One region of the Janthinobacterium sp. LS2A genome, then DNA from elsewhere that is predicted to be linked to it. Evidence: riboswitches for the same ligand, from Rfam matches in the RefSeq annotation. Region 1 holds a riboswitch; the other holds the start of a gene.
What was found. A riboswitch is a leader RNA that binds a small molecule or an ion and turns the genes downstream of it on or off. The one in region 1 is predicted to bind thiamine pyrophosphate.

Region 1 (7,209 bases):
GTCGACGTGCTGTACGTGTGGCTGTACCTGCACAAGGGCCTGACCCTGACGGCCGTGCTGTATGCGTTCTTCGTCGTGATGGCCATCATTGGCTTGCTGGCGTGGAGGAAGTCGGCGCCGGCCGCTCCGAGCGCGATGGTCCTCAAGTGATGGATCGTTGCGTGCGCGTGGCCATCCTGGGCGCGGAATCGTCAGGCAAGTCGACCTTGGCGGCCGCCCTGGCCGAGCGCTACGGCACCGTCTGGGTGCCTGAGTATTTACGTGAATTTGTCGAGGCGCAGGGCAGGGTGCCCGTCTCGGCCGACCAGTTTGGCATTGCGCGCACGCAAGTCGAACGCGAGGCGGCAGCCGCCGCGCAAGCGCGCAACTTCCTGTTTTGCGACACGACGCCGTTGATGACGGTCGTCTACAGCCGCCATTATTTCCATGGGGCCGATGCACAGCTGGCGACGCTGGCCGATGCCACGCAGTACGATTTGACCTTGGTGACGGCGCCCGACAGCCCGTGGGTGGCCGATGGCTTGCAGCGTGAGTCGGAAGCCGTGCGCCAGCTGATCTACCGCTACCTGCTCGACGAGCTCGACGCGCGCGGCATTGTGTACCACGTGCTGCACGACAGCCTGGAGGCGCGCCTGGAACAGGCGGCGCCTTTGCTGCAGCAGGCGCTAGCTGCAGCGCCTGCCATTTCCCTCAATTAAAAGTCGAACTGCGCCGACACCTTGAACGTGCGGCTGGCGCCCGGATACAGATAGCCGTCCGATTCCGGCGTCACGTCGCGCCAGTAGAACTTGTCTGCCACGTTGTTGACGCTGGCGCGCAGCACGGTGCGCGTGCCGGCGATGCGCGTGGCCCAGGCGGCGCCCAGGTTGAACACGTTGTACGACGGCACGAAGGTCGTGTTGTTGTACTCAAACGCTTTCTTGCTAGCAAACTCCCAGCTGCCATTGACGCTCAAGCCCGCCACCTGTTGTACGGCGTAGTCCGCATGCACGGCTGCCTTGAAGGCCGGCACGTTGGGCACGCGCTTGCCATCGAGGGCGGCGTTGCCCGTGCCCGACTGCTGGCTGTTCAGGGCCGTCACGGAGGCGCCCAGGCTCAGCTTGGACGATGTCTTGCCCTGGGCCGACAATTCCAGGCCACGGTGCTGTGCCTGGCCTTCGCGCACGAAGTAGCCTGCGGCATTCTGGAATTCCAGGCCCTTGCGGATCTGGAACAGGCTGGCCGCGACCATGAAGTCCGGCGTCACATCCATCTTCGCGCCAAGCTCGATCTGCTTGGAGCGGCTGGGCGTGAGTTCTTCGTTGGCATTCATCGCCTTGCGGTCGGCCGTGCCGCCATGTTCCATGCCTTGCGAATAGGCCGCATACACGGAGACATTGTCGAGCGGGGTGTAGACGAGCGAGACGTTCGGCAGCAGGAAATCGTGCTTGGCGCGGATTTCCTTGTCGGCCTTCAGTACATACTGGTAGCCGTCGACGTCGATATGGCGCAAGCCGCCATGCAGCTTCCAGTTCGGTGCCAGGCTGACGATATCCTGCACGAAGACGGAGTTTTCCGTGTCCTTGCGCACCAGGCGTACGGGGCCTTGCACACCGGTCGACATGGCGACGATCTGCGGGTGGTAGATGTTGCTTACGCCAGCCCAGTCATACACGTACAGGCCCGCGCGGTCCTTGCGGCGGAAGGTCGAGACGCCGGCCGTGAATTCATGGCGCAGGGAGCCGGTGGCGAACTTGCCCTGGATCATGGCTTGCGCGCTCAGCGGCTTTTTCGTCTCGCCCAGGCTGCGGTAGTCATACACGTCGTAGTCGCCATTGCCGCAGAAGCCAGGGTACAGCTCCTGTCCGCTGCAGCCGTACGGGAAGGCCGTGTAGTCGTCGCGCTTGAACGAGTGCTGGTTGGCCGACAGGGTGGCGCGCCAGTCGTCATTGAACGCGTACTGGAAGCGCAGGCCGATATTGCTCGTGACGGTTTCCACAGGGCGCGTCCACGGCTGCAGGTTGAGCATGGCGTCGGCGCTGATGCCGGTCGGCAAGGTCGTGTTATTCAGCAGCTGGAAGCCGGGCGCCGTCGCCTGCGCCTTGTCCTGGTAGTCGGCATCGAGTTGCAGCAGGGCTTGCGGCGAAATCTGCCAGTCGAAGGCGCCGGAAATGAATTTGCGGTTGCCGTCCGCGCCCTTGATGTAGGAGCGCAGGCGCTCGGCCGCCACGTTGACCCGGTAGCCGAAGCGCGTGTCTTCCAGGCGGCCGCCCAGGTCGATGGCGCCGTACAGGGTGCCGCGCTCGCGCGTTTCCACGGTGACGGTGCGCAGCGGTGCGGCGGTGGGGCGCTTGACGATGAAGTCGATCACGCCGCCCGGCGCGGCCACGCCAGCCTGCAAGCCTGCCAGGCCCTTCAGTACTTCGATGCGTTCTTTGTTTTCCAGCGGAATTTGCGTGTCGCCAGGAATGGCCACGCCATCCTTGCGGTAGCTGGAATTGTTGTCGAGCTTGAAGCCGCGGATGGAAAACTGTTCCGCATAGCCGACAGCGTTGTAGGCGTCGTTGATGCTGGCGTCGAGCTTGACGGCATCGCTGAGATTGCGGATCTGCAAGTCCTGCATGTCTTTCTGCGAAATGACGGTGACGGAAGCCGGCGTCTGCAGCAGCGGCGCGTCGGAAAAACCACCGACGGAGGCGCGCTTGACGGCGGGCGCCTTGCTGGCCGTGACGACGACTTCGGCCATGCTCTGGGCCTGCGGGTCGGCGGCTTCGGCGGCGTCATTCGCGGCAAAGGCCGGTGCGGCAAACGCGTGCAGGATCGCCAGGGTCAAAACAGAAACGGATAAATTCGGTGTGGACATAGATTGCTCGTGGTTCAAGCCGTCTCTGTAAGGAGCACGGCAGGCTGCTTGTTCGGCTGGCGCCAACGCAGGAGCTATCAAAGGAGGGAGGTACTTTGCGCTTTCCTTCGCTGGCATTATCCAGATCAGGTACGAAGGGTATCTCTCACCCGGATGACTGCTCCAGGACCCCTAGCGAAACGACAGCTTAGCATGAAGCACGGCCAGCTGTCCCACCCTGCTGACCGTTTTACAACAGTGTGGTGCGATCTACAGGCTCAGTTCCAGCACCTTGCGGCTGATGGCGGGCGTGATTTCACGCTGTTCGCCCAGCGCCGTCATGCCGTGCGCTTCCAGGGCGGACACGACGGCGTCCACGCTGGCGTGGTTCAGGCCATAGTCGGCCAGGCGCGTCTTGACGCCCATGTGGCGGAAGAAGAATTCCGTGCGCGCGATGGCCGCCTCGATGCGGCCATCTTCGTCGCCGCCGTCCAGGCCCCAGACGCGAGCCGCGTACTGCAGCAGCTTGGCGCGCTTGGCTTGCTTGCGCACGCGCAGCATGCTGGGCAGGATGATGGCCAAGGTTTGCGCATGATCGAGCTCGTACAAGGCCGTCAATTCGTGGCCGATGGCGTGCGTGGACCAGTCCTGCGGCACGCCCACGCCGATCAGGCCGTTCAAGGCCAGGGTGGCGCTCCACATCACGTTGGCGCGCACGTCGTAGTCATCCGGATGCGACAGCGCCTTCGGGCCTTCCTCGATCAGGGTCAGCAGGATGCCTTCGGCAAAGCGGTCCTGCACGGAGGCGTTCACAGGGTAGGTCAGGTATTGCTCCATCACATGCGCGAACGCGTCGACGACGCCATTGCCTACCTGGCGCAGCGGCAAGGTGAACGTTTTCGACGGGTCCAGCACGGAGAATTTCGGATACACCTTGCGGCTCATGAACGAGCGCTTTTCCTGCGTGGCCTTGCGCGTGATCACGGCCGAGCCATTCATTTCGGACCCCGTGGCCGGCAAAGTCAATACGGTGCCGAAGGGCAGGGCGGCCTCGACGATCTTGCCGCCCTTGGCCAGGATGTCCCACGCCTCACCCTCATGCAGGGCAGCCGCGGCGATGAACTTGGTGCCATCGACCACAGAGCCGCCGCCGACGGCCAGCAGGAAATCGATGCGCTCGCTTTTCACGAGGGCCACGGCCTGCATCAGGGTTTCATAGCTGGGATTGGGTTCGATGCCGGCAAACTCCATCATCGTATGCCCGGCCAGCGCCGCCTTGACTTCATCATAGACGCCGTTCTGCTTGATGCTGCCGCCGCCATACGTCATGAGCACTCTGGCCTGGGGCGGGATCAGTGCCGTGATGGCGGCGATCTGGCCCTGGCCGAAGAGGATTTGCGTCGGATTGTAAAAGTCGAAATTGAACATGGGGCTCCTGCCGCTGAGGTTTAGGCTGTTGCTGAGCCATGATTATGGCCGAACGGGTGGAAACGTGTCGTGGACGCTTGAGCTTTTCGCCCGCGCGGTGGAGAATGCAGCCGATGTCACCACCACGCGAAAAGGAATGCGCATGACCACCGTCCCACTGGAAGAATCCGGCTTGCCGGCCACCGCGCTCGACATGCACCGCGCCATCGGCGCCACCATCGCCGCGCTGCAGGCGCTGGACTTGAATAGCCAGCGTTTCGAGGCGTGCACGGACCCGGAACTGCGCCGCGTGCTCGCGCATGCGGGCGACACGAGCCGCAAGGAAGCGGCCATGCTGCTCGAATGGATGCGCCGCCGCGATGCGCGCCTGGACACGGCCATGAAGGAGGCGCTGTTCAAGGCGGGGCCGATTGTTGCCCAGTATCACTATGACGAGAAAATATTGTAACTATTGGTTTGTTGTTGTGGCGTACCATGCGCCACTTTCGCATCGCTTCGCGTAGACTGTGCCCCTAATTAAATTTAACGCCGGATAGCAGCGGCTGTCCGGTGTATTCCAGGGGGCTTTTAGAAATGAAATCATTACCATACCGAGAAGGCAGCTGGTTTGCCGTGCCCCTGCCGGGCGGCGGTTATGCCGTCGGCGTGGTGGCGCGCAGGGCACCTGCCGGGCGCATCATGCTGGCGTATATGTTCGGGCCGAAGCGCGACAGCTTGCCCACGCTGGGCGAGCTGGAAGGCTTGCGGCCGGAACAGGCCGTGCGCCGCCTGCGCACGGGCGACATGGCCCTGCTCAACGAGCGCTGGCCCCTGCTGGGCGACAGTCCCCACTGGAACCGTGACGACTGGCCCATGCCGGCCTTTATCCGCCGCAACGAATCCTTGCAGCGCGCCTGGCGCGCCAGCTATGCGGATGCCGATCCTGCCAAGCTGAACCGCGAGGAATCGATTCCCTTCGATACGCCGGGCATGGAAAGCGATTCCCTGTACGGCTACGGGGCGACGGAATTGTTGATGAGTAAATTGCTGGCGCAGGAGCAGGCGTCGGCTTGATTGCTGCTGGGGGGCGCTGATGTTGGCGCAGCGTAGGTCGGATTACGCGGTTCCCGCTAATCCGACCTACCTCGCCCGCACCGCTGGCGTCATTATTTTTACGCCGCTGGCAAGCTGATCTGAAACGCCAGGCCGCCGCCTTCGCGGTTGCGCACCTGTAATTCAGCACCGTGGCGCAGCAGCACGCGGTCGACGATGGCCAGGCCCAGGCCCGCGCCATTTGCCTGCCCGCGCGCCGTGTCGAGGCGGGTGAACGGTTTCATCAGCTGCTCGATCTTTTCCGCCGGCACGCCCGTGCCGTGATCCTGCACCTCGATGATCACCTTTTTCGCGCCGTGGCTGGTGCGCACGTGGCAGGCGATGTCGATTTCCGTCATGTCGCTGCCCGGCGTCTTGCCATAGCGGCGCGCATTCTCGATCAGGTTGTTCAGCACGCGGCGCAAGTCGGTGGGGTTGCCCATCGCATGCGCGCCATCGGCGATGGTGGCGTTGATCTTCACGTCCGGCAGGCGCATCGCTTCGCGCGTCATGTCGTTGAGCAAACCGCTGAGGTCGACGTCCGTAAAGCTCGACGCTTCCGTCGGCTTGGCATAGTCGAGGAACTGGCCGATGATGGCGTCCATTTGCCCGATATCGGACTGGATGCCTTCGCGCGCCTCGTCCGACAGATTGGCCATTTCCACTTCCAGCTGCATGCGCGCCAGCGGCGTGCGCAAGTCGTGCGAAATGCCGGCCAGAATCACGGCGCGGTCCGATTCCACCTGTTTCAGATCATCGACCATCTGGTTGAAGCTGCGGTTCGCCTCGATGATTTCGATCGGGCCCTTTTCCGGCAGCGGCGCCGGCTGCTTGCCCTTGGCGATGTCGCGCGCGGCCGCCGTCAAACGCGACAGCGGCAGATTGATCAGGCTGGAAATGATGGCCGCACCCAGCAGGGACAGCAGGGACACCAGGCTGGCCCAACCCAGCCACTGGAAGCCCGTCAGGCCGCGCAGGCGCTCGCGGTCCAGCATCAGCCAGTATTCGTCGTCGTCGATCTTGAAGCTGACCCAGAAGCCGGCCACGCCATTGACACGCGCGGAAAAGCGCGTGTCCTTGCCCAGCTTGGCCTTCACCAGCGCCTCGATGTCGGGCATCAGGTAATTGTCGGGCGGCGGCTCGATGCGGTCGTCCTCTTCCAGCGAGAAGATGCGGATGCCTTCATTGCTGACGAGGTCGAACAGCAGCTCGCGCCGCAGCTCGGGAGCCGAGTGCGTCAATGCCGCATGCGTGATGGTGACGACGGAAATGATCTGGGCGGAAATCTGCTGCGCCTGCGGCTCGCGCTGGATGACGGAAATCATGCCGATCCAGGTGATCATGCTGACGGTGGTCAAGGTGCCGAGCAGCAAAAAGGTGCGCCAGAACAGGCCGCTTTTCAGCCGCGCCAGGCTGATATCGGGAACAAGCTTCATCATGCCTCGCCTGCGATCAGCGCGGCTGTCCGTCCGGGATGAAGACGTAGCCGAGGCCCCACACGGTCTGGATGAACAGCGGGCTCGACGGATCGGGTTCGATCAGTTTGCGCAGGCGCGAAATCTGCACGTCCAGGCTGCGGTCGAACACTTCATATTCGCGGCCGCGCGCCAGTTCCATCAGTTTTTCGCGCGACAGCGGTTGGCGCGCATGGCGGGCAAACACTTTCAGCACGGAAAATTCACCGGTCGTCAGCGGCACCGTTTCGCCATTCTTTTTCAGGGTGCGCGTGCCCAGGTCCAGCACGAAGTCGCCGAACTCGAAGGTTTGCGGCGTTTCCGACGGCGCGCCCGGGATTTCATCGGGACCCTTGCGGCGCAGCACGGCGCCGATGCGGGCCACCAGTTCGCGCGGATTGAATGGTTTCGGCAGGTAGTCGTCGGCACCCATTT
Region 2 (7,209 bases), on a different contig from region 1:
CGCGAGCTGACCATGACACAGGAGTTGATTGCCAACATGCTGGGCGTGCGCCGCGAAGGCGTGACGGAAGCGGCCGGGCGTTTGCAGACGCGCGGCTTCATCAGCTACCGGCGCGGCCATATTTCCGTGCTGGACCGCGCCGGCCTCGAAGGCCATGTGTGCGAATGCTATGGCGTGGTGAAGAAGGAATTCACGCGCCTGCTGTCGGACGTGCGCCAGCGCCAGACGCGCTGAACACCGCATCCTCTCTTTTATCGTTGTCACAGTCCGGGCTACCTCATGCAATCTGTTGAAAACATTCCCCCGCGCGCACCGTCGCGCTGGCCCATGGCGCTGGCGTTTTCGTTCAGCGCCATCGTGCTGCTGGCCATCGGCCTGCTGGCCTGGCGCGCGCCGTTCGAGACGGCATGCGCCATCGATGCGCTGATCTTCTTGCTGCTGATGCTGCTCGTGGCGCTGTACCGGCGCACCCTGGCGGCCAGCCTGCCGCGCCAGCTGCTCAAGGCGGGCGCCTTGCAGGATGCGATTTTCAACAGCGCCAATTTCTCATGCATCGCCACCGATGCGCAGGGCGTGATCCAGATTTTCAACGTGGGCGCAGAACGCATGCTGGGCTATGCGGCGAGCGACGTGGTCGACAAGCTGACGCCGGCCGGTATTTCTGATGCGCAGGAAATCGTTGCGCGCGCCGCCGCCCTCAGTGCCGAACTCGACACCGTCATCACGCCTGGCGTGGAAGCGCTCGTGTTCAAGGCCACGCGCGGCATCGAAGACATCTATGAACTGACCTACATCCGCAAGGATGGCAGCCGTTTCCCCGCCATCGTCTCCGTGACGGCCTTGCGCGATGCGCAAAGCAAGGTCATCGGTTACTTGCTGATCGGCACGGACAACACGGCTCGCAAGCAGGTCGAGGCGGAACAGGCCTTGCTGGACCAGCGCCTGCAGGAGCAGCAGGCGTACACGCGCTCGCTGGTCGAGACCAACAATGCTGAGTTGAAGAAGGCGCGCCAGGTGGCGGAAAAGGCCAACCGCGCCAAGTCCGAATTTCTGTCGAGCATGAGCCACGAATTGCGCACGCCGCTGAATGCCGTGCTGGGCTTTGCGCAGCTGATGGCGTCCGACGTGCCGCCACCGAGCCCGCCGCAGCAGCGCTCGATCGAGCAAATCCTCAAGGGCGGCTGGTATCTGTTACGCCTGATTAATGAAATCCTCGACCTGGCCATGATCGAATCGGGCAAGGTCACCTTGTCGCAGGAAGCGATGTCGCTGCTCGACGTGTTGCAGGATTGCCAGGCAATGATCGCGCCGCAGGCGGAAAAGCGCGGCATCCGCATGCATTTCCCCCGCTGCGGCCAGGCCTTCTATGTGCATGCGGACCGCACGCGCGTGAAACAGGTTATGGTCAACCTGCTGTCGAACGCCATCAAGTACAACCAGGGCGGCGGCGCCGTCACCGTCGAATGCAGCCGCCATGGCGAGCGTGTGCGCGTGAGCGTGCGCGACAGTGGCGCCGGTCTCGATGCGGGCCAGGTGGCCCAGCTGTTCCAGCCCTTCAACCGCCTGGGCCAGGAAAACAGCACGGAAGAGGGCACGGGTATCGGCCTCGTCGTCACCAAGCAGCTGGTCGAATTGATGGGCGGCACTATCGGCGTCGACAGCACGGTCGGCGTGGGCACCACGTTCTGGTTCGAGCTGGCCGCCAGCAGTGCGCCGGCCCTGGTGCTGGGCGATGGCGACGCGCTGCCGCAGGTGCAGGAGCCGCAGGAAAGCCAGCGCACCTTGCTGTACGTGGAAGACAATCCCGCCAACCTGGCGCTGGTGGAGCAATTGATCGCCCGCCGCAGCGATTTGAAACTGCTCACGGCCATCGATGCGCACCTGGGCATCGACCTGGCGCGCACGTATCAGCCGGACGTCATCCTGATGGACATCAACTTGCCCGGCATCAGCGGCTTTGGCGCCCTGCATATCCTGCATGACGACCCGCTCACGAGCCATATTCCCGTGATGGCCCTGTCGGCCAACGCCGTGCCGCGCGACATCGAGAAGGGCCTGGAAGCGGGCTTCTTCCGCTACCTGACCAAGCCGATCAAGGTCGTCGAATTCATGGATGCGCTCGACGTGGCCCTGCACCATGCGGCCGCGCACGGCCTGGCCGACGACATTCACGCAGTACGCTAATTCAGCATTTATTTTTAGGAATACCGCCATGCTTCAAGCCACCGAGATCCTGAACGCCAGCATCCTCATCGTTGATGACCAGGAGGCGAACGTCATGCTGCTGGAACAGGTGCTGCGCAATGCCGGTTATACGCGCATCACGTCCACCATGGACCCGCAAGCCGTGCGCGCGCTGCACCAGCAGCACCGCTACGACCTGATCCTGCTCGACTTGCAGATGCCGGAAATGGATGGCTTCGAGGTGATGGAAGGCTTGCGCGACATCGAGGCGGGCAGCTATCTGCCCGTGCTGGTGATCACGGCCCAGCCCGGCCACAAGCTGCGCGCGCTGCAAGCGGGCGCCAAGGACTTCGTCAGCAAGCCGTTCGACCTGGTGGAAGTCAAGACGCGCATCCACAACATGCTCGAAGTGCGCCTGCTGTACCAGAAGCTGGCCGAATACAACAAGTCGCTGGAACAGATGGTGGAAGAGCGCACGGCGGAACTGCGCGAAAGCGAAGCGCGCTTCCAGCGCTTCACGGAACTGTCGTCCGACTGGTACTGGGAACAGGATGCGCAGGGCAATCTGACGCGCTTTTCCGGCCCCGTGGCTGAAATGCTGGGCATCGGCAGCGAGCAGGAGCCGCAGCGCTGGAATGCCACCGAGCGCGCCTTGCTCGACGCAAAAATTGCCGCGCGCGAACCGTTTCTCGATTTCATCTACAGCCGCGCCAATCTCGACGGCAGCACGCAGTACCTGCAAGTGAGCGGCGAACCGATGTTCGACAATGGCAGCCGCTTCATCGGCTACCGCGGCATCGGCCTCGATGTCACGGAGCGCCATCGCATTGCCTGATTTATACTGGGTGCTATCGATACTGACCAGGAAAAATCATGACTGACAAATCAACGCCGCAATACTGGTTCCCCGCCAAGACCTATGGCTGGGGCTGGGGCTTGCCCATCACCTGGCAGGGCTGGCTGGTGTTCCTGGCCGCGCTGGCGCTGTTCGCCTGCGGCGCTTTCCTGTTCCCGCCGCAAACCATGCTGGTCGGTTACATCGTGTATGAAGTGGCCATCGTTGCCGTGCTCATTTTCATCTGTCAGCTGAAGGGCGAACCGACCAGCTGGCGCTGGGGCAAGAAGAAGTAGAGCGATGTACAAAGACGACACCTGCAAGAAATCATCTGGCCGCGCGGCGTGAACCGCGTATAATTGGCTCGCTGCCGCAAGGCGGCAAACGCTAGGGGTCCTGCCTTTCGCTGTGGAAACACAGTGCAAGCGCGGGTGAGAAATACCCTCCGAACCTGATCTGGATAATGCCAGCGAAGGGAAGCTTTAGGATGAACGCACCCCGCCTTTCCGCGTGCGTGATTCCGAACCTCCTTAGCTGGCTCCAGGCTTAAAAATAGTCTAGCCAAGGAGCCAAAATGAACGCCAACCCGAAATTCCTCTCCGCCACCGCCACGGTCGACGAAGCCGCCATCGCGCCGCTGCCCAATTCGCGCAAGATCTATGTTGAAGGCAGCCGCCCCGACATCCGCGTGCCCATGCGCGAGATCAGCCAGTCCGATACGGAAGCATCGTTCGGCGGCGAAAAGAATCCGCCGATCTACGTCTATGACACTTCCGGCCCGTACACGGACCCGGACGTGCAGATCGACATCCGCTCGGGCCTCGATACGCCGCGCCTGCCGTGGATCGTCGAACGTGCCGATACGGAAGAATTGCCGGGCCCGACCTCCGACTACGGCATCGCCCGCCTGGCGGACCCGAAGCTGGCCGAACTGCGTTTCAACCTGCACCGCAAGCCGCGCCGCGCCATCGCCGGCAAGAACGTGACGCAAATGCACTACGCGCGCCAGGGCATCATCACGCCGGAAATGGAATTCGTGGCCATCCGCGAAAACATGCGCCGCCAGGAGTATTTGCGCGAGCTAAAAGCGTCCGGCCCCATGGGCGAGCGCCTGGCCGACCTGATGGGCCGCCAGCATCCGGGCCAGTCGTTTGGCGCCAGCATCCCGGCCGAGATCACGCCGGAATTCGTGCGCGAGGAAATCGCCCGCGGCCGCGCCATCATCCCCGCCAACATCAACCATACGGAAGTCGAGCCGATGATTATCGGCCGCAATTTCCTCGTGAAAATCAACGCGAATATCGGCAACTCGGCCGTCACCTCGTCGATCGGCGAGGAAGTGGAAAAGATGACCTGGGCCATCCGCTGGGGCGGCGACAACGTGATGGATCTGTCCACCGGTAAACATATCCACGAGACGCGCGAATGGATCGTGCGCAACAGCCCCGTGCCGATCGGCACCGTGCCCATTTACCAGGCACTGGAAAAGGTCAATGGCAAGGCCGAAGATTTAACTTGGGAAATCTTCCGCGACACCCTGATCGAGCAGGCCGAGCAGGGCGTCGATTACTTCACCATCCACGCGGGCGTGCTGCTGCGCTATGTGCCGATGACAGCCAAGCGCCTGACGGGCATCGTGTCGCGCGGCGGCTCCATCATGGCGAAATGGTGTCTGGCACACCACCAGGAATCATTCCTGTACACGCATTTCGAAGAGATTTGCGAAATCATGAAAGCGTACGACGTGTCGTTCTCGCTGGGCGACGGCTTGCGCCCGGGTTCCATCTACGACGCCAACGACGAGGCGCAGCTGGGCGAACTGAAAACCCTGGGTGAGCTGACGCAAGTCGCCTGGAAGCACGACGTGCAAGTGATGATCGAGGGGCCTGGCCACGTACCGATGCAGCTGATCAAGGAAAACATGGACTTGCAGCTGGAACAGTGCGGCGAAGCGCCGTTCTATACGCTGGGGCCATTGACGACCGATATCGCGCCCGGCTACGACCACATCACTTCGGGCATCGGCGCGGCCATGATCGGCTGGTATGGCACGGCCATGCTGTGCTACGTGACGCCGAAGGAACACCTGGGCCTGCCCAACAAGGCGGACGTCAAGGACGGCATCATTACCTACAAGATTGCGGCGCACGCGGCCGACCTGGCCAAGGGCCATCCGGGCGCGCAAATCCGCGACAACGCCCTGTCGAAAGCCCGCTTCGAATTCCGCTGGGACGACCAGTTCAACATCGGCCTGGATCCGGACAAGGCGCGTGAATTCCACGATGAAACCCTGCCCAAGGATTCGGCCAAGGTGGCGCATTTCTGCTCCATGTGCGGCCCCCATTTCTGCTCGATGAAGATCACGCAGGAAGTGCGCGAATACGCGGCCGGCATGGGCATCGCGGAAGACAAGGCGCTCAAGCAGGGCATGGAAATCAAGGCCATCGAATTCATCAAGAACGGCGCCGAGCTGTACCGCAAGGTCTGAGGGAGGGCGTGATGACTGCAATGATCAACATCACGCTCAACGGCGCACCGCACCAGGTGCCGCCGGGGCAAACCCTCGATCAACTGATCGCCGCGCTGTCGCTGGAAAACCAGGCGCTGGCGCTGGCCGTCAACCGCAATGTCGTGCCGCGCAAGGCGTGGCAGGGGCAGGTCTTGCAAGTACAAGACCAGGTTGAAATAGTACGCGCGATTGGCGGCGGCTAAGTTCAGAATAGACAAGGAAATGCACATGAATACCGCAACACATAAGGATCTGCTGACCATCGCAGGCAAACAGTATCAATCGCGCTTGCTGGTCGGTAGCGGCAAGTACAAGGATTTGCCGCAGACGCGCGAAGCGACGGATGCGGCCGAGGCGCAGATCATCACGGTGGCGATCCGGCGCGTGAATATCGGGCAAGACCCGAACGCGCCCAGTCTGCTCGATGTCGTGCCGCCCGACCAGTACACGATTTTGCCGAACACGGCCGGCTGCTACAACGCCAAGGACGCCGTCTACACCCTGCAACTGGCGCGCGAGCTTCTGGGCGGACGCAATCTGGTGAAACTGGAAGTGCTGGGCGATGAAAAGACCCTGTTCCCGCACATGCCGGAAACCTTGATCGCGGCCGAAGCGCTGGTCAAGGATGGCTTTGACGTGATGGTCTACTGCAGTGACGACCCGATCCAGGCGAAGATTCTGGAAGATATCGGCTGCGTGGCCGTCATGCCGCTCGCGTCCCTGATCGGCTCGGGCATGGGCATTTTGAATCCGTGGAATTTGTCGCTGATCATCGACCAGGCGAAAGTGCCCGTGCTCGTCGATGCCGGCGTGGGCACGGCGTCGGATGCGGCCATCGCCATGGAACTCGGCTGCGATGGCGTGCTGATGAATACGGCCATTGCCGGCGCGCGCGACCCCGTGCGCATGGCCCACGCGATGAAGCTGGCCGTGCGGGCCGGACGCGAAGCGTTTCTGGCGGGACGCATGCCCCGTAAATTTGCCGCGTCGCCATCGTCGCCGATGGCGGGCCGTCTGGCGTGACGGTGCCGATGCGCCGCACTGTGCTCGTGTTTGCCGGCGCCGATCCGTCGGGCGGCGCCGGCATCGCCGCCGATATCGTGGCCATTGCGGCGCAGGGCGCGCATGCCTTGCCCGTCATCACGGCGCTGACGGTGCAGGACAACGACAGGGTCTTCGGCGTCGAGCCGGTGGCGCCGGAATTGCTGCGCCGTCAGGCACAGGCGCTGATCGACAAGATCAGCATCGATGCCGTGAAGATCGGCATTCCCGGCAGCGCCGCGAATGCGGCCGTCATCGCGCAACTGATCGCGCAATTGCGGCTGATTCGCCCAAGCTTGCCTGTCGTGCTAGACCCCGTGCTGGCCAGCGGCCATGGCGACGTGCTCAGCCGGGGCGATGCCGTGCTGGCGCTGGCGCCCTTGCTGCCGGTGACGACCGTCATCGTACCGAACGGGCCGGAAGCGCTGGCCCTCGGTGGCGCAGACAATTTACTTGCGCAAGGCTGCCGGAACGTGCTGGTGACGGGCGGCCATGGCGAAGGCGAGGTGATCGTCAACCGCTGGCTCGATGGCGCTGGCAGCGAGCGTGAGTGGCGCTGGCCGCGCTTGCCCGGCGAATTTCACGGCAGCGGCTGCACTTTGGCGTCCGCCATCGCGGCGCGCCTGGCGCAAGGCATGCC

Region 2: it holds a riboswitch for thiamine pyrophosphate, as region 1 does, so the genes downstream of both, thiC (phosphomethylpyrimidine synthase ThiC) here and V3C40_RS16095 (TonB-dependent siderophore receptor) in region 1, are expected to answer to the same signal.

What each region holds. Positions count from the first base shown of each region.
Region 1 is NZ_JAZHPB010000005.1:160,667-167,875, reverse strand. Features, by position in the region: gene pnuC (nicotinamide riboside transporter PnuC) at 1-150, shown strand, start outside; gene V3C40_RS16100 (ATP-binding protein) at 150-698, shown strand; gene V3C40_RS16095 (TonB-dependent siderophore receptor) at 695-2,842, opposite strand; TPP riboswitch at 2,928-3,025, opposite strand; gene V3C40_RS16090 (iron-containing alcohol dehydrogenase) at 3,092-4,249, opposite strand; gene V3C40_RS16085 (ferritin family protein) at 4,392-4,697, shown strand; gene V3C40_RS16080 (Imm26 family immunity protein) at 4,823-5,302, shown strand; gene V3C40_RS16075 (sensor histidine kinase) at 5,401-6,759, opposite strand; gene ompR (osmolarity response regulator transcription factor OmpR) at 6,773-7,209, opposite strand, start outside.
Region 2 is NZ_JAZHPB010000009.1:150,295-157,503, reverse strand. Features, by position in the region: gene V3C40_RS23310 (Crp/Fnr family transcriptional regulator) at 1-234, shown strand, start outside; gene V3C40_RS23305 (PAS domain-containing hybrid sensor histidine kinase/response regulator) at 280-2,184, shown strand; gene V3C40_RS23300 (response regulator) at 2,213-3,019, shown strand; gene V3C40_RS23295 (hypothetical protein) at 3,058-3,315, shown strand; TPP riboswitch at 3,399-3,514, shown strand; gene thiC (phosphomethylpyrimidine synthase ThiC) at 3,594-5,507, shown strand; gene thiS (sulfur carrier protein ThiS) at 5,528-5,731, shown strand; gene V3C40_RS23280 (thiazole synthase) at 5,757-6,551, shown strand; gene thiD (bifunctional hydroxymethylpyrimidine kinase/phosphomethylpyrimidine kinase) at 6,560-7,209, shown strand, end outside.